3 regions of the Lelliottia amnigena genome follow, and region 1 is predicted to be linked to each of the others. Evidence: predicted binding sites of a transcription regulator. Region 1 holds the regulator's gene; each other region holds the start of a gene.

Region 1 (7,495 bases):
GGCAATTTCGCCAGCTCCGCGGCGGTTGCTGCGACGGTCTGCGGTTGGGTATCGCCGCCAAGCATGGCGACCGCGCTGACCAGCAAACCCAGCGCCCAAATCGCCCCGCGATGGGTATTGACGCCGTTTGTCGCCGCCATCATTTGCTGTTCGCCTTCGCGTCCGAGCCGCCCTATGGTTTGTCGAAGCGAAATATCTGCCGGACGCTGCCAGCTTTGCAGCGCCAGCGCCTGGAACGTTGGGGTCAAACTTTGCGCTGAGCGCTCCATCAAGGCGAGCGTGAGATCGCGGTGCGCGCCGCTCCCCCGACTGTCCACCAGACCGGGTTTCGGGCTTAATCGTGCTTCGTCAATCAGACACTGCGTGGCGGTTTGCGCCAGCCATTCGGCACCGCCTTCAACCTGAATCTGGGGCAGAAGTTTCATTACCAGCTCCGGAATTTCGCAGGTGGGTTGTAGAGACCGCCGGACCATTCGACCAGATCCGACACGCTACCCGCCGCCAGCAGAGAACGCGTGGCGTCCGTACGGCGAATGCCCATATCTTCCGGATAGACCACTTTGCCACTTTGGCGCAGCGCCGCGACGCGTTTGGCGTCAACACCCAGACCGACATCGGTGATCCCGGCCACCGCCGCAACCATTGCGCGACGCTCTTCCAGACTTTCGGCGCGATACAGGTAAGCGATCCCTTCTTCGGTCAATACGTGGGTGACGTCATCGCCATAAATCATCACCGGCGCAAGCGGCATCCCGGAGGATTTCGCCACGTCGATGGCATCGAGTTTTTCGACAAAGGTTGGTTTCACACCCGCCTGGAATGTTTCGACCATCTGCACCACCAGCTTTTTACCGCGCTGCATGAGGTCCGGTTCGGTTTTCATATTCAGCCAGGCTGGCGTCGCATGGCGACGACCGTGCGGATCGTGGCCCATGTTTGGCGCACCGCCGAAACCGGAGAGACGTCCACGGGTCACCGTTGAGGAGTTAGCATCGCCATCCACCTGCAGCGTCGAGCCGATAAACATATCCACCGCGTACTGACCTGCCAGCTGGCAGAGCGCGCGGTTAGAACGCATCGACCCGTCGGCGCCAGTAAAGAACACGTCAGGGCGCGCGCGGATGTACTCTTCCATACCCAGCTCACCGCCGAAGCAGTGCACGCTTTCGACCCAGCCGCTTTCAATCGCTGGAATCAGCGTCGGATGCGGATTCAACGTCCAGTGCTTACAGATTTTGCCTTTCAGCCCGAGCTGCTCGCCGTAGGTGGGCAGCAGGAGTTCAATCGCGGCGGTATTAAAACCGATCCCGTGGTTCAGGGACTGGACCTGATGTTCGGCGTAGATGCCTTTAATCGCCATCATCGCCATCAGGATGTGTTCTTGCTTGATCAGGCGCGGATCGCGGGTGAACAGCGGTTCGATAAAGAACGGTTTGTCCGCCACTACCACGTAGTCAATCCAGGAACCGGGGATATCCACACGCGGCAGGTCACTTTCGTCGTCGACCAGCTCGTTCACCTGCGCAATGACGATACCGTCATGGAACGCGGCGGCTTCAACCAGCGCGGGCGTGTCTTCAGTGCTTGCGCCGGTGTACAGATTGCCTTTGCGGTCCGCTTTGAAACCGGCAATCAGCGCCACGTTTGGCGAGAGATCAACGTAAAGACGAGAATAAAGTTCGATGTAGGTGTGGATAGCGCCGATTTCGAGAAGACCGTCTTCCAGCAGCTGCGAAATGCGCAGGCTTTGCGTGCCGGAGAAGGAGAAATCAAGCTTGCGGGCGATGCCCTTTTCAAAGATATCGAGATGTTCGCTGCGCCCGACGCTTGGCATAATCATATGCAGGTCATGGACGAGTTGCGGGTTCACTTCAGCAAGTGAGCGGGACAGAAAATCTGCCTGCTTCTGGTTGTTGCCTTCCAGCACCACTTTGTCGCCCGGGGCGATCAGTTTTTCCAGCATGGCGACGAAATCGTCGGTTGGCAGTACTTTGCCCTGCACCGGAACGGAAGCCAGACGGCGCGCTTTCTCTGTGCGGCGTGTGTTCCAGACCCGGGGTGGCGTTTGCCCAGATAACATTATTAACCTCCTGATTCAGCACATCATTTTGATTTGCTTAACGCTGAGTAAAGTGTGCGCTCTGGTGAGAAAGGCATCAATTAAGCGTAGAGGTGAATCATTAGCCTGAGAGTAATAATCAGAATGAATATTTATGATCAAGATCAGATAACGTTTCGGAAAAAAACGCTAGCTCAGACAGGAAATAGCTGAATCGGAGGTCAACACCGCCTCATTTTCGTAAACAGGATCCGCTTCGACAGGTATAGTAAAGGCTGACAAGAGTGAACATCGCATCGTTATGACCCAAATTATTCCATCTGACTTTGATATCACGTGTGAAGAGAGCGCCGCATTTGTGCCAATGCGTGGCGTCGCTAACCCGCATCTGCAAACCATGCTGCCAAGGCTCCTGCGCCGTAAACTGCAGTTTGATCCGCACTGGCAACGCCTCGACCTGCCGGACGGTGATTTCGTCGATTTAGCGTGGAGCGAAGATCCCGACCAGGCCAGGCATAAACCTCGGCTGGTGGTGTTCCACGGGCTGGAAGGCAGCCTGCACAGCCCGTATGCGCACGGCTTGATCCACGCGGCAAAAGCGCGCGGCTGGCTCGGTGTGGTGATGCATTTTCGCGGATGCAGCGGCGAGCCAAACCGTCGCGAGCGGATTTATCATTCCGGCGAAACCGAAGACGGCACCTGGTTTTTACACTGGCTGGCGAAGACCTACGGCGCGGCACCTACCGCGGCGGTTGGCTATTCGCTGGGTGGCAATATGCTGGCCTGCCTGCTGGCGAAAGAGAGCGACGCCGTGCCGCTGGACGCTGCGGTGATCGTCTCTGCGCCGTTTATGCTTGAGCAGTGCAGCTATCATATGGAAAAGGGCTTTTCGCGCGTTTATCAGCGCTATCTGCTGAATTTGCTGAAAGCCAACGCGGCACGCAAATTGAAAGCCTATCCCGATACGCTGCCGATCAACCTGCAACAGCTCAAGCGCATGCGCCGTCTGCGGGAGTTTGACGATCTGATCACCTCGAAGATCCACGGTTTCGCCGACGCGCTAGACTATTATCGTCAGTGCAGCGCCATGCCGTTGCTGAATCAGATAACCAAACCGACGCTGATTATCCACGCGAAAGACGATCCCTTTATGGATCACCATTCGATTCCGGCACCGGGCTATTTGCCGGCTAACGTGCAGTATCAGCTGACCGAACATGGCGGCCACGTTGGCTTTATCGGCGGCACGTTACGGCGTCCGAAAATGTGGCTGGAAACGCGTATCCCCGACTGGTTAACCCCCTGGCTGGAAAAAACACGATGATGATTCCCTGGCAAGATCTGGCTCCCGAAACGCTGGACAGTCTGATTGAAAGCTTTGTATTACGCGAAGGCACCGATTATGGTGAACATGAACGCTCGCTTGAACAAAAGGTCGCCGATGTGAAACGGCAGCTACAAAATGGCGAGGTGTTGCTGGTGTGGTCTGAACTGCACGAAACCGTCAACATCATGCCGCGCAATCAGTTTCGCGGCTGATCGCTTCATCATTCCAGTCAGGGAGTTGCTATGTCCGCCAGACATCCGGTTATTGCCGTTACGGGGTCAAGTGGTGCGGGAACCACGACCACCAGCCTCGCGTTTCGTAAGATTTTCGCGCAGCTCAACTTGCGCGCCGCCGAGGTAGAAGGAGACAGTTTTCATCGCTATACCCGCCCCGAAATGGACATGGCGATCCGCAAGGCGCGCGATCTCGGCAAACACATCAGCTACTTCGGACCAGACGCCAACGACTTCAGTTTGCTGGAGCAAACCTTTGCCGAGTACGGCCATACCGGCACAGGGCAATCGCGTAAATATCTGCACACCTATGACGAAGCGGTGCCGTGGAACCAGGTGCCCGGCACGTTTACGCCGTGGCAGCCGCTCCCGGAACCGACCGATGTGCTGTTTTACGAAGGATTGCACGGCGGTGTGGTGACGCCGCAGCATGACGTGGCGCAGCACGTCGATCTGCTGGTTGGCGTGGTGCCTATCGTCAACCTGGAGTGGATCCAGAAGCTCACCCGCGACACCAGCGAGCGCGGCCATTCGCGTGAAGCGGTCATGGACTCGGTGGTGCGCTCAATGGAAGATTACATTAACTTCCTGACGCCGCAGTTTTCCCGCACGCACATTAACTTCCAGCGCGTCCCGACGGTGGATACCTCGAATCCCTTTGCGGCAAAAACGATTCCGTCTCTGGACGAAAGCTTTGTGGTGATCCACTTCCGTAATCTGGACGATATTGATTATCCGTGGCTGCTGGCGATGCTGCAGGGCTCGTTTATTTCGCACATTAATACGCTGGTGGTGCCGGGCGGGAAGATGGGACTGGCGATGGAGCTGATCATGATGCCGCTGGTGCAACGGCTGATGGAAGGCAAAAAGATCGAATGATCCTTTTCCCTCTCCTTGTGGGAGAGGGTCTGACTCTCGTCAACGCTTACGCGTCGATCACCTCGTAGGAGTGCGTGATTTTCACCGCTTTCTCCAGCATCAACGCCACCGAGCAGTACTTCTCCGCAGAAAGATCCACCGCACGGGAAACCGCGGCATCTTTCAACGCTTTGCCAGTCACAATGAAGTGCAGATTGATATGCGTAAACAGACGCGGCGCTTCTTCGCGACGCTCAGATGTCAGCTTCACTTCACAATCGGTGACGTCATGACGCCCTTTTTGCAGAATCGAGACGACGTCAATGGCGCTGCATCCGCCCGCCGCCATCAGCACCACTTCCATCGGGCTTGGCGCTTTATCGCCGGAGTTACCATCCATCAAAATCTGGTGTCCTGAAGCGGATTCGCCGAGGAACGTTAAACCTTCAACCCATTTCACACGCGCTTGCATTTTATTCACTCCGACGTTGCATTTTTCCGGACAGATTACCCGCGCGTTACAATTCTCGCAACGGAAGACGACCTGCGTCATGCTGAAGCGAGACACCAGGAGACACGCGGCAAAAGCTATGCTAAAACACTCTGGATGCTACAGTAATACATTGACGTTACACATGTATGCAGAGGACATCAAACATTACAGGCTGCAAACATTTATGACAGCCTAGTTCCCAGGTACGGGGAAGAATTCGATTGCAACCCCAGAGTCAGGATGCGATTTATGACTCTGGTGACAGCTTATAACAGAGGATAACAGCGCATGGTGCTTGGCAAACCGCAAACAGACCCGACTCTCGAATGGTTCTTGTCTCATTGCCATATTCATAAGTACCCATCGAAGAGCACGCTGATTCACCAGGGTGAAAAAGCGGAAACGTTGTATTACATCGTCAAAGGCTCGGTGGCAGTGCTTATCAAAGATGAAGAAGGAAAAGAGATGATCCTTTCTTATCTGAACCAGGGCGATTTCATCGGCGAACTGGGCCTGTTTGAAGAAGGCCAGGAACGTAGCGCCTGGGTACGTGCAAAATCAGCCTGTGAAGTGGCTGAGATCTCCTACAAAAAATTCCGTCAGTTGATTCAGGTTAACCCGGATATTCTGTTGCGCCTGTCTTCGCAGATGGCTCGCCGCCTGCAAATCACCTCCGAGAAAGTGGGTAACCTCGCCTTCCTGGATGTAACGGGTCGCATCGCGCAAACGCTGTTGAACCTGGCGAAACAGCCTGACGCTATGACCCACCCTGACGGCATGCAAATTAAAATTACCCGTCAGGAAATTGGTCAGATCGTGGGTTGCTCCCGTGAAACCGTTGGCCGTATCCTGAAAATGCTGGAAGATCAGAACCTGATCTCCGCTCACGGTAAAACCATCGTGGTTTACGGAACGCGTTAATTCCGGTCGAACGGCGTGCCATCGCAAGGTGTCACGCCGTTTTTGTCTCTGGCATCTATGTGGCGCAGGCTGATCTATCACCCGGAAGTTAACTACGCACTTCGGCAAACGCTGGTGTTATGTCTCCCCGTGGCCGTCGGTTTGATTCTGGGTCATCTGCAACACGGTCTGCTTTTTTCTCTCGTTCCTGCCTGCTGTAATATTGCCGGTCTCGATACCCCGCATAAACGCTTTTTCAAGCGCCTGATTATTGGCGGCTCGCTGTTTGCCGGATGCAGTCTCGCGGTACAGCTATTACTGGCGCGCGATATCCCCCTGCCGTTGATTTTGACCGTACTGGCACTCACGCTCGGCGTGACGGCGGAAATCAGTTCTCTGCATGCCCGCTTGCTTCCCGCCTCACTGATTGCATCGATCTTTACGCTCAGCCTCGCCGGGAATATGCCCGTCTGGGAACCGCTGCTGATCTACGCGTTTGGCACGCTGTGGTACGGATTATTCAACTGGTTCTGGTTCTGGATGTGGCGCGAGCAGCCGTTGCGCGAATCCTTAAGCCTGCTCTACGTTCAGCTCGCTGATTACTGCGAAGCAAAATACACCCTGCTGACGCAGCACACCGATCCGGAAAAGGCGCTGCCGCCGCTGCTGACGCGTCAGCAAAAAGTGGTCGATTTAATCAGCCAGTGTTATCAGCAGCTACACATGCTGGCGGCCAATAAAAATCATGAATACAAACGGCTACTGCGCACGTTTCAGGTAGGGCTGGATTTACAGGAACATATTTCCGTCAGCCTGCATCATCCACAGGAAGTGCAAAAGCTGGTGGAGCGCAGTCACGCCGAAGCGGTGATCCGCTGGAATGCCCAGACGGTCGCGGCGCGACTGCGCGTGCTGGCTGACGATATTCTCTATCACCGCTATCCCACACGCTTTACCATGGATAAACAGTTGGGCGCGCTGGAGAAAATTGCCCGTCAGCATCCCGACAACCCGGTCGGGCAGTTCTGCGCCTGGCACTTCAGCCGTATCGCACGCGTGCTGCGCACTCAGCGTCCGCTCTATTCCCGTGATCTGATGGCGGATAAGCAGAAACGTTTGCCACTGCTGCCGGCGCTCAAAAGCTATCTGTCATTTAAATCCCCTGCTTTGCGTAATGCGGCGCGCATTAGCGTGATGCTCAGTATCGCCAGCCTGATGGGCGTGGCGCTGCATTTACCCAAGCCCTACTGGATTTTAATGACCGTGCTGTTCGTGACGCAGAACGGCTATGGCGCGACGCGGGTGCGGATCCTGCACCGGGCGGGCGGGACCCTTGCCGGTCTGGTGATTGCGGGCGTCACGCTGCACTTCCACGTCCCGGACGGTTACACCCTGGCGGGCATGCTGTTTATTACGCTGGTCAGCTATCTGTTTATCCGTAAAAACTACGGCTGGGCGATGGTCGGCTTTACGGTCACCGCGGTATATACCCTGCAACTGCTTACCCTGAATGGCGAACAGTTTATTGTCGCCCGACTGGTGGATACGCTGATTGGCTGTCTGATTGCGTTTGGCGGTATGGTCTGGCTGTGGCCACAGTGGCAAAGCGGCCTGTTGCGCCAGAA
Region 2 (7,495 bases), 1.8 Mb from region 1:
GCCGGAAGCCTTCCGTGTGTCAGGCTATATGCAGGGCGAGCAAACCCTGCGCGAGCTGTACCAAATCCAGCATCACACGATGGTGGGGCATATGGCACTGACCGAATATTTGCATCAGACGAAACCCGGTCAGTTGATGGGCGGCATGCTGGCGCATCAGCTGATTTACCCTGCTACCTGCAAGCCGCGCGACATCTTCTGCGCGCAGCAATATGACGAATTCCTCAACCAGAATCTGCTGCGCGTCTTTGCCGGTCAGGGCTACAGCCCAGCGGTGATGGCGGTCGTAGAGCAGCAGGGCTTCAGCGAAATCTATCGTGCAGAGGATTTGGCGCTGCTGGCGCGCACTAAAAATGACTACATGGCCTTTAGCTATTACGCCAGTAAAACGCTGGACAGCGATCCGATTCCAGAAGGCACACCCGTCAATTATTACCTCGCACACGGCGAAAAAAATAACCCGTTCCTGAAGGCCACCGAATGGAACTGGCAAATCGATCCGCTGGGCTTTCGCACGATTATCACCCGCTACTACAACGACTGGCGTTTACCGGTATTCCCGATAGAAAACGGGATCGGCGTTATCGAATCCTGGGATGGCGTCAATCCGGTCGAAGACGACTACCGCATTGACTATCACCGCAAGCATTTTGACGCCATGAAAGCGGCCATATTTGAAGACGGTGCGCAAGTCATCGGTTATCTCGGCTGGGGATTGATCGATATTCTCAGTTCACAGGGGGATATGCGTAAGCGCTACGGCGTGGTGTATGTAAACCGTGAAAACCACGATCTCAAAGACCTGAAACGCGTGCCGAAAAAAAGCTACGCCTGGTTGAAACAGGTCATCCATAGTAACGGACGCGATTTGTAAGTCGTACGCTGCCGGACCGTTTTTGTGACTGATTGATGGGAATATCCGCTATGTCTGATACAAAAATCACACCTGCGATGCAGTCTTTTGTTGATAAGTTTGTTGAGTTCTCAGCGCGCCTGGCAAACCAGGTGCACTTACGTTCTCTGCGCGACGCTTTTGCCACGGTCATGCCCATATTCATTCTCGCCGGGCTTGCGGTGCTGGTGAATAACGTGGTGTTTCCGTGGGTGCTTGAGGGCGACACGCTCGCCGAGTTTAAAGTGTGGGGCGAGGCGATCATTAACGGCACGCTGAATATCGCGGCGCTGCTGTTAGCGCCGATGATCGCCTGGTCGCTGGCACGCAACAAAGACTTCGACAATCCGGTCTCGGCAGTGGTTATCGCTGTCAGCAGTTTTATCATTATGATGCCGATGCAATTACAGCTGGTTCCCGTGGGGAGTCAGACGGCGGTGAACGTCACGCAGGTACTGACGTTCTCCAATATTGGCTCGACGGGGATCTTTGCAGGAGTACTCATTGGCCTGCTTTCTACCGAAATTTTTATCGCGATATCTCGCATAAAATCGCTGCACATTTCGCTGGGCGAGAACGTGCCGCCAGCAGTCAGTAAATCGTTTACCACGCTAATCCCCACGATCATTACGCTCTCTCTGTTTGCCGTGCTGGCAGCGCTGCTCGCCAACGTGCTGCACACGGATCTGATTCACCTGATCACGACGTTTATCCAGCAGCCGCTGCGGTTGATCAACACCAGCCTGCCGGGCACGCTTTTTATCTACAGCTTTGGTAATTTCTTGTTTACGCTGGGGATTCATCAGTCGGTGGTGAACAGCGTGATTCTGGAACCGTTCTTGTTGATCAACACCAACGAGAACATGATCGCGTTCGCCAACGGGCAGCCGATTCCGCATATTATCAACAATATATTTGTCCCCACCTTCGGCATGATTGGCGGAACCGGAAGTACCATTTCGCTGCTGATTGCGATTTTTATCTTTGCACGACAAAATTCGTCAAAGCAGGTTGCGCGGCTGTCGTTGGCGCCAGGACTGTTCAATATCAACGAGCCGGTAATTTTTGGCCTGCCGATCGTGTTTAACCTGCCGCTGATGATTCCGTTTGTCCTGCTGCCGGCCATCGGCATTTATTTTGCCTGGCTCTGTACCACGCTCGGACTGATGTCCCGCTGTGTCGTGATGATCCCGTGGACAACACCGCCAATACTCAGCGCCTGGCTGGCGACGGCCGGAGACTGGCGCGCGGTGGTGGTGCAGTTGGCAATCATTGTATTTGGTGTATTCTTCTACCTGCCTTTCCTCAAGATTGCAGAGCGAGTGGCGTTGAAAAACAGTGTGATAGCGGATCAATCATAAGGAAAAGGCGATGGCGGCGAAGTACATCACCATAGCGCGGGAAATCAAAAAACGCATTATCAGTCAGCAGTATGCCGCCAACGAACCGTTGCCCGACCAGTTTGCGCTGGCGGCGGAGTTCAGCACCAGCCGCATGACGATTCAGCAGGCCATGCGCCAGCTGATTGTGGAAGGGCTGGTGTATACGCGCCAGGGGCAGGGGACATTTATCCGTAAAAACTTCCTGCAGCTATCGCAGTGGGATCTTTCCGGAAGCGACTATTTTGGTGCGACCAAAACCTGGGAACATCTTGGAACGGTCAGCAGCAAAGTGGTGCATTTCGAACTGCGTTTTCCGAATGAGAAAGAGCAGTCTTCGCTGATGATTAATGTCGATACGCCCGTTTATGATTTTATCCGTTTGCGCTCGCTCAACGGCGAGCCGATGTCGCTGGATTCAACCGTGATGCCGCTGAATCTGGTGCCGGGCCTGAACAAAGCGCACCTTGAAAGCTCGGTATTTCAGTACGTTCAGGAGACGCTGGGGCTGAAAATTATGGGGTCGTATCGGGTGGTCCGTGCGTTAAAACCGACGGCGCTTGATATGCAGCATCTGCTGTGTGAACAAACCGATCCGGTACTGGAAGTCGAGCAGGTTATCTATCTGGAAGACGGTACGCCGCTGGAATATGCCCACTGCCACTACCGCTACGATCACGGCGGGATAGTTATCGTGAATAACGGATAATAAAAAAGCGGGCTAAAAGCCCGCTTTTTTTATGCCGCGATTCGAATCAGTTCAAACGAACCGGCATCCCTGAGCGGTTCTGCACGGCCTGATCAACAACCGTCGCTTCAACGTCTGGCTGGGTAGTTACAGCCTGCACGTTGCTCTTCAGATTAATCGGTACGATTTCATTGTTATTAATCTGGTCTTCGCTGGTAGAGAGCGGGTTATGCACCTCAATGTAGCGGCTGCCATCCGGCTCAGAAGTGGCTTTGACAGGCTCATTGATGAACTGCACGCGCGTCCCGACTGGCACGTTCTCGAACAGGAATTTGATATCGTCGTTACGCAGACGCACACAGCCGTGGCTGACGCGCAGGCCGATACCAAAGTTGGCGTTAGTACCGTGGATTGCATACAGACGGCCAATGTACAGCGCGTACAGACCCATAGGGTTGTCCGGGCCCGCAGGCACAACGGCTGGCAGCGGTTCGCCGGCAGCGATGTATTCTGCGTGCATTTTCGCGGTAGGCGTCCAGGTTGGACCCGCTTTTTTACGTTCGACTTTAGTGGTCCAGTTCAGCGGGGTATCTTTGCCCAACTGACCAATACCAATCGGCAGAACGATCACGGTATTCGTGCCTTTCGGGTAATAGTACAGACGCATTTCCGCGCTGTTGATCACGATGCCTTCATGGACGGTGTCCGGCAGAATCAGCTGCTGAGGGATGTTCAGCACGGTGCCCGCTTTCGGCAGATACGGGTCAACGCCCGGGTTTGCTTCCAGCATATTAGACAGGCCCAACTGATATTCAGCTGCAAAATATTCCAGCGGCTGGTCGTTGCCTTCCGGCACGATAACCACCTGGTTTTGACCCACCAGACGGCTACCGTCTGTCGGCAGCGGATAAGTTACCGCAGAAGCGGTATTGCAAAAACCTACTACGGCTAACGCCGCCGCAAAAAGCGTTGATAATTTCATATTCATGTTATGCGAGGTATCTTTGCCACTCTGGCGATTAGTTGATGAGTCTGAGTCAGTGATGGGAGCGCATTATATGTGCATTCCCTCCCCCTGGGAATTCAGATGTGTACGAAATCACATTTTTTTCACTTTCGTTAAAGTTTAGCGGTTCGCTGCAACACGGGATCTCATTTAGGAATTGTGGCATAATGATGTGTTTATCACACTTTTTCGCAGGAATCTCCCGTGTTAGTTACCAGCAACATCACTATGCAGTTTGGCAGTAAGCCGCTGTTTGAAAACATTTCCGTCAAGTTTGGCGGCGGCAACCGTTACGGCCTGATTGGTGCCAACGGTAGCGGAAAATCCACCTTTATGAAGATTCTCGGCGGCGATCTCGAGCCAACGCTCGGCAACGTGTCGCTGGATCCGAACGAACGTCTCGGTAAGCTTCGCCAGGACCAGTTCGCCTTTGAAGAGTTTTCGGTACTCGACACTGTGATCATGGGACACGGGGAACTGTGGGAAGTGAAACAGGAGCGTGACCGCATTTACGCTCTGGCAGAAATGAGTGAAGAAGACGGCTATAAAGTGGCCGACCTCGAAGTCCTCTACGGTGAGATGGACGGTTACTCTTCCGAATCCCGCGCGGGCGAACTGCTCCTCGGTGTCGGTATTCCCGTTGAGCAACATTACGGCCTGATGAGCGAAGTCGCGCCGGGCTGGAAACTGCGCGTGCTGTTAGCCCAGGCGCTGTTCTCTAACCCAGAAATTCTGCTGCTTGATGAACCGACGAACAACCTGGACATCGATACCATTCGCTGGCTGGAGCAGGTGCTAAACGAACGTGGTAGCACCATGATCATCATTTCGCACGACCGTCACTTCCTGAACATGGTCTGCACCCATATGGCTGACCTGGACTACGGCGAGCTGCGCGTTTATCCGGGCAACTACGACGAATACATGACGGCAGCGACACAAGCGCGCGAGCGTCTGTTGTCTGATAACGCCAAGAAAAAAGCGCAGATTGCCGATCTGCAATCCTTCGTGAGCCGCTTTAGTGCCAACGCCTCTAAATCTCGTCAGGCAACGTCTCGTGCCCGTCAGATTGACAAAATTAAGCTGGACGAAGTGAAAGCCTCCAGCCGTCAGAACCCGTTCATTCGCTTCGAGCAGGACAAGAAATTGTTCCGTAATGCGCTGGAAGTAGAAGCACTGACCAAAGGTTTTGATAACGGCCCTCTGTTCAAAGACTTCAATTTGCTGCTGGAAGTGGGCGAGAAAATTGCGATTCTGGGTGCCAACGGCGTGGGTAAATCTACGCTGCTGAAAACGCTGGTGGCTGAGCTTCAGCCCGATCACGGTACGGTGAAATGGTCTGAAAATGCGCAGATTGGCTATTACGCGCAGGATCACGAATATGAATTCGAAAATGACCTGACCGTATTTGACTGGATGAGCCAATGGAAGCAAGAAGGCGACGACGAGCAGGTTATTCGTGGCATTCTTGGCCGTCTGCTGTTCAGCCAGGACGATATCAAAAAGCCTGCGAAAGTGCTTTCCGGTGGGGAAAAAGGTCGCATGCTGTTCGGCAAGCTGATGCTGGAAAAACCAAACATTCTGGTAATGGATGAACCAACGAACCACCTGGATATGGAATCTATCGAATCGCTGAACATGGCGCTGGAGATGTATCAGGGGACGCTGGTCTTCGTTTCTCACGACCGTGAGTTTGTCAGCTCGCTGGCGACCCGCGTGATTGAGATTACGCCAGAGCGCATCGTGGACTTCACCGGTAACTACGAAGATTATCTGCGCAGTAAAGGCATTGACAACTAATTTCCCGTCGTCTTTCACGCTACAGCTGCGTTGGCTGCACCTGCGCACCCCGGTCACTGACATATGTCAGCTCCCGGGGATTTGCAGGTTTGCCGCCTTGCTGTAACGCGAAATACTTAGGGAAATACTTCTGTCATGTAGGCCGGGTAAGGCGTAGCCGCCACCCGGCAATCAACGACTACAAAGCCCACTCACTCTGCTCAATCCCGTTGATCAACAACTGACGTTTCTCACCCACTGGTAACGTTACTTTCAACGCTTTCCATGCCGGACGATAATCCCCTCGCGCCGTCACGTTCAGATGGATAGTGGAACCTTCGCACAGCATCTCCCACTCCAGCCACAGCGCGTTGCCTTTCTGATAACCCCAGCTTTCGCCGTCGTCTTCAAACAGCATGCCAGACGTTGTCCCCACGCCTTTTAGCGGGAACAATTTCAGCTCGCGCGTATCATCTTTTTCAGCTGACACATGCGTGATGCGTTCGCTCAGCGGCAAACCGGCACCGGCGCGGACCATTAACGGCAGTTTTTCCAGGGGCGCATCGCGGGTAATCCACTGACCGCCGGAGAACCATTCGTGGGTGTAAAAATCGTACCAGCCGGTCACGTTGTCTGGCAGCCAGAGACGGCGCTCACGCTGTCCCGCTTCGACGACGCTCGCGACAAGCACATCGCGGCCCAGCATAAAATCGTCACACTCTTCGAACGTCTGCGCATCATGCTCGTGATCGAGGAACGTCGGGCGCAGCATCGGCTCATCGTCAGCGTGAGCCTGCCAAAGCAGAGTGTAAAGATAGGGCAGCAGCCGATAGCGCAGTTCGATGGCACCGCGAATGGCAGGGGTCACACCCGGATACATCCAAGGCTCATTCACCGTCCGATCGTCATTCCACGAGTGAATGGTAAAGCGTGGATGCATCACGCCGTTCTGCACCCAGCGCACAAACAGCTCGGCGTCAGGTTTATCGCCGGAGAAACCGCCCACGTCGTGGCCGACGTTAAACAGGCCGGACAGGCTCATGCCCAGGCCCATGCGGGTGTTATAGCGCAGCGTGTCCCAGTTGGTCCGGTTGTCGCCGCTCCAGGTCTGGACGTAGCGCTGCATTCCGGCGCAGCCAGAACGCGAGATCAAATACGGACGTTTTTCCGGGGCAAACTTCTGTTGGGCTTCCATTGACGCGCGCATCATTAGCAGCGGCATCACCGGGCGAATGTGTTTGATCGCAATGTCCTGACCGAAGCCGTGACAGCGCGCCTCACCATCCCAGACTTCAAACTCGTTGTTATCATTCCAGGTGGAATCAATCCCCATTTCCAGGATTTGGGTCGTCACACCGTTCTGCCACCACTCAACCGTTTGTGGATTCGTAAAGTCAAGGTGTGAACCTTCGTCGTCCCAGAAGCTTGAGCGTTCTGGCGCATCGGTTTCTGAATCACGGATAAACAGGCCTTTTTCGGCCACTTCGCCGTAGCGTGGGTGATCCTGTAGCAGACAGGGTTTGATATTCGCGGCAAGCTTGAGACCGGCGTCGTGGAAGGCCTGGCTCATCACTTTGGGCTGCGGCACTTTGTCATAGTTCCAGTTAAAGACGTAGCGCTTGCCGTTAATCGAGGTATATCCGGACGACAGCTGGAACGAGTCGCACGGGATCGCATGCTCTTCGCACAGGCGGATGAAGTTCATCAGCTGAATTTGCGCGTCGGGTGCGTCGGTGTAGTGCATCGTTGAG
Region 3 (7,495 bases), 2.1 Mb from region 1:
GCCGCTTCGTGTTTCACTGCTTTTTTATGATGTTTTTTAGCGGCTTGCGCTTTCTGCGCTACGGCAGGTTTAGCAGCAGCTTTGTGGTGTTTTTTCGCAGCCTGGGCTTTCTGCTCAACGGGAGCAGTGGTCGTTGCAGGAGCGGCTTCTTGTTTTTTCACTGCTTTTTTGTGGTGTTTTTTAGCAGCCTGAGCTTTCTGCTCAACCGCTTTTTTGTGTTTTTTGTGGTGCACAGTTTTCGCTGGCGCCGCTTTCATGGTGGTCGCTGTTGCGGTAGCAGGTGCAGCGGACGCTGTAGTTTCAGCAGCAAACGCAGCAGAAGACAGACCCATAGCAGCGGCAACAACCAGAGCTAATACTTTTTTCATTCTCATACCCTCGAATTTGGTTTTTCATTTAACCCCACTGCGGGGCCGTTGAAATAACTATATCCATTTGAGGTTGAGGCTTCCGTGAGTCATTGGTTTCGGCGTGTAACGGAATGTACAGCGCCGGGGACAGGCCCCGGCGCGGGCTATTACAGATAGCGGGAGGTGAGATGTTCACGGAAATAACGACTGTTCAGATCTTCACCGGTTGCCTGCTCAATGAGCTGCGAGGTGGTAAAGCGGCTGCCGTGCTGCCAGATATTCTGGCGTAGCCAGTCAAACAGCGCGGAGAAGTCGCCACTCGCAATCGATGACTCCAGTCCGGGTAACGCGTTTTTCGCCGCGCTGAACAGCTGCGCAGCATACATCGCGCCCAGCGTGTACGACGGGAAGTAACCAAAGCCGCCGTCGGTCCAGTGGATGTCCTGCATACAGCCGTTACGGTAGTTGTCCTTGGTCGACAGGCCGAGCCAGGACTGCATTTTTTCATCCCACAGCGCCGGGATGTCTTCCACTTCGATTTCACCGTTAATCAGCGAGCGTTCGATTTCGTAGCGCAGCACGACGTGTGCCGGATAGCTCACCTCGTCCGCATCGACGCGGATGTAACCCGGCTTCACGCGCTGGTTCCAGGCGATAAAGTTCTCTTCGCTGAAGGCGGCCTGGCTGCCAAAACGCGCATGAACAGCCGGGAGCAGGTGTTTCAGGAAGGCGTTGCTGCGACCGAGCTGCATCTCAAAGAACAGACTTTGTGATTCGTGAATGGCTGTCGAACGCGCCAGAGCGACAGGCTGTCCGAGCCAGTTGCGCGGCAGATTTTGCTCATAACGCGCGTGGCCGGTTTCATGTACCACGCCAAACAGCGCGCTCAACAGTTCGTTTTCGTCGTAACGGGTAGTGATGCGGACATCTTCAGGGACGCCGCCGCAGAACGGATGCGCACTCACATCCAGACGACCCGCATTAAAATCGAAGCCCAGCATTTGCATGGCTTCCAGGCCGAGCTCACGCTGCACGGCGGTCGGGAAAGGCCCTTGCGGCGGAACAAAGGATTGTTGCGCCTGCTTTTCCACCACGCGGGCGAGCAAATCCGGGAGCCAGGATTTCAAGTCACCAAACACGTTGTCCAGACGGGCACTGGTCATATCCGGTTCAAAGATATCGAGCAGCGCATCATAAGGGGTGCAGCCTTTCGCTTCGGCACGCAGGCGCGCCTCCTCACGGCTAAGTTTGACGACCTCTTTGAGATTGGCGGAAAAACCCTGCCAGTCGTTGGCCGGGCGCTGCGTACGCCAGGCGTGTTCACATTTGCTCCCCGCCAGTGATTTGGCTTCAACCAGCGATTCCGGCAGTAAAGACGCTTGCTGGAAGAGTCGTGTCATCTCACGCAGGTTGGCCTGTTCGACGTCGTTTAAATCTTCGCTTTCGGCGGACGCCAGCCATTCACCGACTTTCTTATCGGTGAGGATCTGATGCTGCAATACGCTCATTTCGGCCAGGGCTTCACCTCGGGCCTGGCTGCCGCCTGGTGGCATCATGGCGAACATATCCCAACTGGCGATGGAGGAAAGATGCGAGAAACGGGAGAGACGCTGGAACGTGCGGGTGAGTTGTTGATAGTTATTGTTGTTCATGAAGTCCTCGTGTCTGAATCGGGCAATGACAAAAAGTAGCATCGGTCCGACTGAAACACGAGGTTATTCAACGTTAATGCAGACGTTTATGCAGGCTCATCCCCACCAGCAGCGCTGCGCACAGCATCAACGCGATAAATCCACCGACGCCATTCCAGCCGTAGCGGTGCCAGAAAACGCCGCCGAGCGTCCCGGCGATGCTTGAACCCAGATAGTAACTAAAGAGATACAGCGAGGAGGCCTGGCCTTTAGCGCGACGGGCGCGCGGGCCAATCCAGCTGCTGGCGACCGAATGGGCTGCAAAAAAACCGGCGGAGAACAGCAGCATTCCGGCGAAAATTAGCCATAAAGATGAGAACAACGTCATCAGCAATCCCGCCAGCATCACGCCGATGGACGTCAGCATGACCGGACCGCGTCCGAAACGCGCGGTCATTGCGCCAGCTTTGGGCGAACTCCAGGTGCCAGTGAGATACGCCACCGACAGCAAGCCAACAAACGCCTGGCTCAAATGCCACGGCGAGAGCATCAGGCGATAGCCAATATAGTTAAACAACGTGACGAAAGATCCCATTAACAGGAAGCCGGTCAGGAACAGGCGCGGCAAACCTTTATCGCGCCAGTGCAGGCGGAAATTGATCAACAGCGTTTTGGGCCGCAGCGACGTGGGACGAAAATGACGCGATTCTGGCAAAATTCGCCAGAACATCAGTGCGGCGGCAAGGGCGAAGCAGCCAATTACCGCCAGCGCGATGCGCCAGTTAAAGAGATCGGTGAAAACACCGCTGAGCAGGCGGCCGCTCATGCCACCGATCGAATTCCCGCTAATGTACAAGCCCATCGAAAAGGCGACAAAACTGGGATGAATTTCTTCGCTCAAATAGGTCATGCCAACCGCCGCGACGCCGCTTAACGATAGCCCAATCAGCGCGCGCATCACCAGAATCCCGTGCCAACTGGTCATCATTGTCGACAGCAGGGTGCACACAGAGGCCAGCAGTAACGCCGTGACCATCACCGGTTTGCGTCCGATAGCATCAGAAAGCGGGCCGGTAAACAGTAAACCGACCGCCAGCATACCGGTTGAAATTGAGAGCGAAATACTGCTGCTGGCAGGCGACACGCCAAATTCATGAGACAACACGGGAAGAATAGGTTGAACGCAATACAGCAGGGCAAATGTCGCCAGTCCTGCTGAGAAGAGCGCCAGCGTGACGCGCATGAAAGGGGTTGTACCACGTTTAATAAATTGGGCTGGCTGAGGTGTTGCAGGTAAATCATCAATGTCGCTTGCCGGGGCGATATCAACGGTTGTTGTACGACTCACGTAAGATCCTTGCGAAAACGTCCCCGCGATGACGGGGGATGGGAATGACCACAGGATCAGGGTAGGAAATTGTCAATATTCTGTCTAATATATTAATAATCTCAAATGATACGTTAAACATATGAATATTGAGCTGCGCCATTTACGCTATTTCATTGCCGTGGCCGAGGAGCTGCATTTTGGCCGTGCGGCGGCGCGGCTAAATATCTCCCAGCCCCCGCTGAGTCAGCAGATTCAGATCCTTGAGCAGCAGGTGGGCGCGCGGCTACTGGCCCGCACCAACCGAAGCGTCAGCCTGACGGCAGCGGGCAAACAGTTTCTTGCGGATAGCCGTCAGGTGCTGAGTCTGGTGAATGACGCGGCTGCCCGTGCGGAGCGGCTACATCTGGGCGAAACGGGTGAACTGCGTCTCGGATTTACCTCATCAGCGCCGTTTATCAGTGCGGTTTCACATACGCTTTCTACCTTTCGTCGTCATTATCCGGATGTGCATATCCAGACCCGCGAGATTAATACCCGTGAACAGATTGTTCCCCTGAATGAGGGATCGCTGGATTTGGGGCTCATGCGCAACACGCAGTTGCCCGACACGCTGGCGTGGGAGGTGATTTTACGGGAACCGTTAATGGCGATGATCCCGCGGGATCATCCGCTGGCGGCGCAGCCGTCGGTGACGCTGGCCGAGCTGGCACAGGAGCCGTTTGTCTTTTTCGATCCTCATGTTGGGACCGGTTTGTACGATGATATTTTAGGGTTGATGCGTCGTTACGGGTTAACGCCAGTGATTACGCAAGAAGTGGGTGAAGCCATGACCATCATCGGTCTGGTCGCGGCCGGGCTAGGGGTGTCCATTTTGCCCGCCTCGTTTAAGCGCGTGCAGCTAAATGAAATGCGTTGGGTGGCGATAGCTGAAGAGGATGCCGTGTCGGAAATGTGGCTGGTTTGGCCAAAACATCATGAGCTCAGCAATGCGGCACAGCGTTTCAAAAAACAGCTGATTGACGGGGCCCGGTAAGCAATCTTTGCTATAATGCCCGTAAAAAATGTGCAGTAAATCACAAGGCTAAGTAAATATTTGACGACCACGTGTCAAGTGCTTCACCATAGCCCAAAGTTTATTTCGAAGCGCGAAAATAAGGATGTAAGAGGTGGTTGCTGCTGATAGTCAGCCAGGACATATTGATCAGATTAAGCAGACCAATGCGGGCGCAGTGTACCGTCTGATTGATCAGCTTGGTCCGGTTTCGCGTATCGATCTTTCTCGCCTGGCGCAACTGGCACCTGCCAGTATTACCAAAATTGTACGAGAAATGCTGGAAGCCCACCTGGTTCAGGAAACTGAAATTCAGGAACCCGGCAGCCGTGGCCGTCCGGCGGTAGGCCTGGTGGTGGAGACAGAAGCCTGGCATTACCTGTCGATCAGGATCAGTCGTGGCGAAGTGTTTCTCGCACTGCGCGACCTGAGCAGCAAAATGGTGGTGGAAGACCGCCTTGAGCTGCCGCTCCAGTCTGAGCAAACGCTGCTCGAGCGTATTGTCATTCATATCGATCAATTCTTTATCCGTCATCAGCAAAGGCTCGAGCGCTTAACGGCGATTGCGATCACTATGCCCGGAATCATTGATACGGAAAATGGGATTGTCCACCGAATGCCGTTTTATGACGATGTGAAAGACATGCCGCTGGGCGAAGTGCTCAAAGCGCATACCGGCGTGCCGGTCTATATCCAGCACGATATCAGCGCCTGGACGATGGCGGAGGCGCTGTTTGGCGCGTCCCGCGGTGCGCGTGATGTGATTCAGGTGGTTATCGATCACAACGTGGGCGCGGGGGTCATTACCGACGGGCGTTTACTGCATGCGGGCAGCAGCAGCCTGGTGGAGATTGGCCATACGCAGGTCGACCCCTACGGCAAGCGCTGCTATTGCGGCAATCATGGCTGTCTGGAAACCATCGCCAGCGTCGAAAGCGTGATGGAGCTGGCGCAGTTACGTCTGAGCCAGTCCATGAGCTCGTCTTTGCATGGTCAACCCTTAACCATGGATTCACTGTGCGGCGCGGCGCGGCAGGGCGATCTGCTGGCAAAAGATATTATTACCGGCGTGGGCAACAACGTCGGGCGCATTTTGGCCATTATGGTCAATCTCTTTAATCCGCAAAAAATCCTGATTGGCTCACCCCTGAGCCAGGCCGCCGATATTCTGTTCCCGGCGATTTCCGACTGTATTCGTCAGCAATCCCTTCCGGCGTACAGCAAAAATATCGTGGTAGAAAGCACCCAGTTTTCTAACCAAGGCACCATGGCAGGCGCGGCGCTGGTGAAAGATGCGATGTATAACGGCTCGCTATTAATCCGGTTGTTGCAGGGTTAACTGTTTTTTCACTGATGCCATAAAATTTGCGCTATCTCAATCTGGACTCTGCGCGCATACCTTAGACTCACTCCACTGAATTATTTACCTGGTTTATATTTTCAAAGCATAACGGTGGAGTAAGTCATGCTTAAGCGTTTCTTTGTAACGGGTACCGATACCTCTGTTGGTAAAACAGTGGTCTCCCGCGCTTTACTGCAAGCCCTGGCGGCGGACGGTAAAAGTGTGGCGGGGTACAAACCGGTCGCGAAAGGCAGTAAAGAGACGCCAGAAGGCCTACGCAATAAAGATGCGCTGGTGCTGCAAAGCGTCTCAAGTTTTGAACTGCCTTATCATGCGATCAATCCCATTGCGCTGAGTGAAAACGAAAGTAGCGTCGCGCACAGTGGTCTTATTAATTATTCCTTACTGTCGAACGGTCTGGCTGAGCTGAGTGCGATGGCCGATCATGTGGTGGTAGAAGGGACGGGCGGCTGGCGTAGCCTGATGAACGATCTGCGTCCCTTATCCGAATGGGTTGTGCAGGAACAACTGCCGGTGCTGATGGTGGTGGGTATTCAGGAAGGGTGCATTAACCACGCGTTGCTGACGGCTCAGGCCATCGCGAACGACGGTCTGCCGTTGGTCGGCTGGGTGGCTAATCGCATCAATCCAGGCCTTGCGCATTATGCAGAAATCATCGAGGTGCTCAGCAAGAAACTGCCGGGACCGCTGGTGGGCGAGCTGCCATATCTGCCACGCGCCGAACAGCGCGATCTGGCTCATTACATCGATCTTACGATGTTTAATGATGCCCTAACGGTAGACCGGGTTGTGGCGTAACGCCGCCTCAGAAAACAAAAAACCGGGCAGTTTAGCGCCCGGTTTTTTATTGCCTATAGAACGTGGGATTTAACTGTCGCTATGAATATTCAGCGCCCGACGCGTGCGACCAGAACTTAAATACTCTGCAATATAATCCTGCGAAATCTCGCCGTTATAGCGGCCGTCTTCGTCAACGATAGGCATCCAGCTGGTGTTGCTCTCATACAGACGCGACAGCACCACGCGCAGGTTGTCTTCCGCTTTGCCCGTCATTCTGAACGGATGCAGCACATCGGCACAAAAACCGGTGGCCTGACGCGCTTCGCGGCGTTTCACAAAGCCCAGCGGCTTACCCATGCCATCCACAACGGTAATCGCACGGATATCATTGTCATCCATAGTCGCAAAAGCCTCCGGTAATGAGGTCGATTCGCGCACCGTAATGGTCGGCTGCTGATCCGTGACGTCACCCGCCGACACCAGAAGCAGGCGCTTCAGCGTACGGTCCTGACCAACAAACGAGCCGACAAATTCATTGGCCGGTTTCGCCAGCAGTTCATCCGGGCTGGCGCATTGCACAATCCGTCCCTGACGGAACACGGCGATACGGTCACCCAGCTTGAGCGCTTCGTCAATATCGTGGCTGACGAGCATAACCGTCTTTTTCAGCTTGCGCTGCATCTCCAGGAATTGGTTCTGGATCACTTCACGGTTGATCGGGTCAACCGCGCCGAACGGTTCATCCATCAGCAGAACCGGAGGATCCGCCGCCAGGGCACGGATCACGCCAATACGCTGCTGCTGACCGCCGGACATTTCGCGTGGGTAGCGGTGAAGGAATTTATGCGGGTCCATCGCCACCATATCCATCAGCTCTTCGGCACGCGCTTTACTGCGCGCCTTATCCCAGCCGAGCATGCGCGGGACGACGGTAATGTTCTCTTCGATGGTCATGTTAGGGAACAAACCAATCTGCTGGATCACGTAGCC

What was found. Region 1 encodes CRP, which controls carbon source genes, mostly activating them, when cyclic AMP is high. Its sites were predicted from a motif close to ATGTGANNNNNNTCACAT; they were not measured.
Positions count from the first base shown of each region.
Region 2: I6L74_RS14900 (ABC-F family ATPase) is a predicted target of CRP. The motif match lies at 4,133-4,150, and genes of this name have one in related genera.
Region 3: mlc (sugar metabolism global transcriptional regulator Mlc) is a predicted target of CRP. The motif match lies at 4,373-4,390, and genes of this name have one in related genera.

Region 1 covers NZ_CP077236.1:1,373,012-1,380,506, forward strand. Annotated here, with positions in the region: gene I6L74_RS06575 (triphosphoribosyl-dephospho-CoA synthase) at 1-425, opposite strand, end outside; gene mdcA (malonate decarboxylase subunit alpha) at 425-2,080, opposite strand; gene I6L74_RS06585 (hydrolase) at 2,361-3,383, shown strand; gene I6L74_RS06590 (YheU family protein) at 3,380-3,598, shown strand; gene I6L74_RS06595 (phosphoribulokinase) at 3,629-4,498, shown strand; gene I6L74_RS06600 (OsmC family protein) at 4,545-4,949, opposite strand; gene crp (cAMP-activated global transcriptional regulator CRP) at 5,259-5,891, shown strand; gene I6L74_RS06610 (YccS/YhfK family putative transporter) at 5,949-7,495, shown strand, end outside.
Region 2 covers NZ_CP077236.1:3,176,263-3,183,757, forward strand. Annotated here, with positions in the region: gene I6L74_RS14880 (glycoside hydrolase family 1 protein) at 1-874, shown strand, start outside; gene I6L74_RS14885 (PTS sugar transporter subunit IIC) at 925-2,253, shown strand; gene I6L74_RS14890 (GntR family transcriptional regulator) at 2,264-2,980, shown strand; gene ldtB (L,D-transpeptidase) at 3,027-3,947, opposite strand; gene I6L74_RS14900 (ABC-F family ATPase) at 4,170-5,765, shown strand; gene I6L74_RS14905 (glycoside hydrolase family 31 protein) at 5,944-7,495, opposite strand, start outside.
Region 3 covers NZ_CP077236.1:3,820,833-3,828,327, forward strand. Annotated here, with positions in the region: gene asr (acid resistance repetitive basic protein Asr) at 1-368, opposite strand, end outside; gene I6L74_RS18050 (carboxypeptidase M32) at 518-2,002, opposite strand; gene ynfM (multidrug efflux MFS transporter YnfM/SxtP(Kp)) at 2,076-3,329, opposite strand; gene ynfL (multidrug efflux transcriptional activator YnfL/SxtR(Kp)) at 3,451-4,344, shown strand; gene mlc (sugar metabolism global transcriptional regulator Mlc) at 4,478-5,701, shown strand; gene bioD (dethiobiotin synthase) at 5,828-6,523, shown strand; gene osmV (osmoprotectant ABC transporter ATP-binding protein OsmV) at 6,593-7,495, opposite strand, start outside.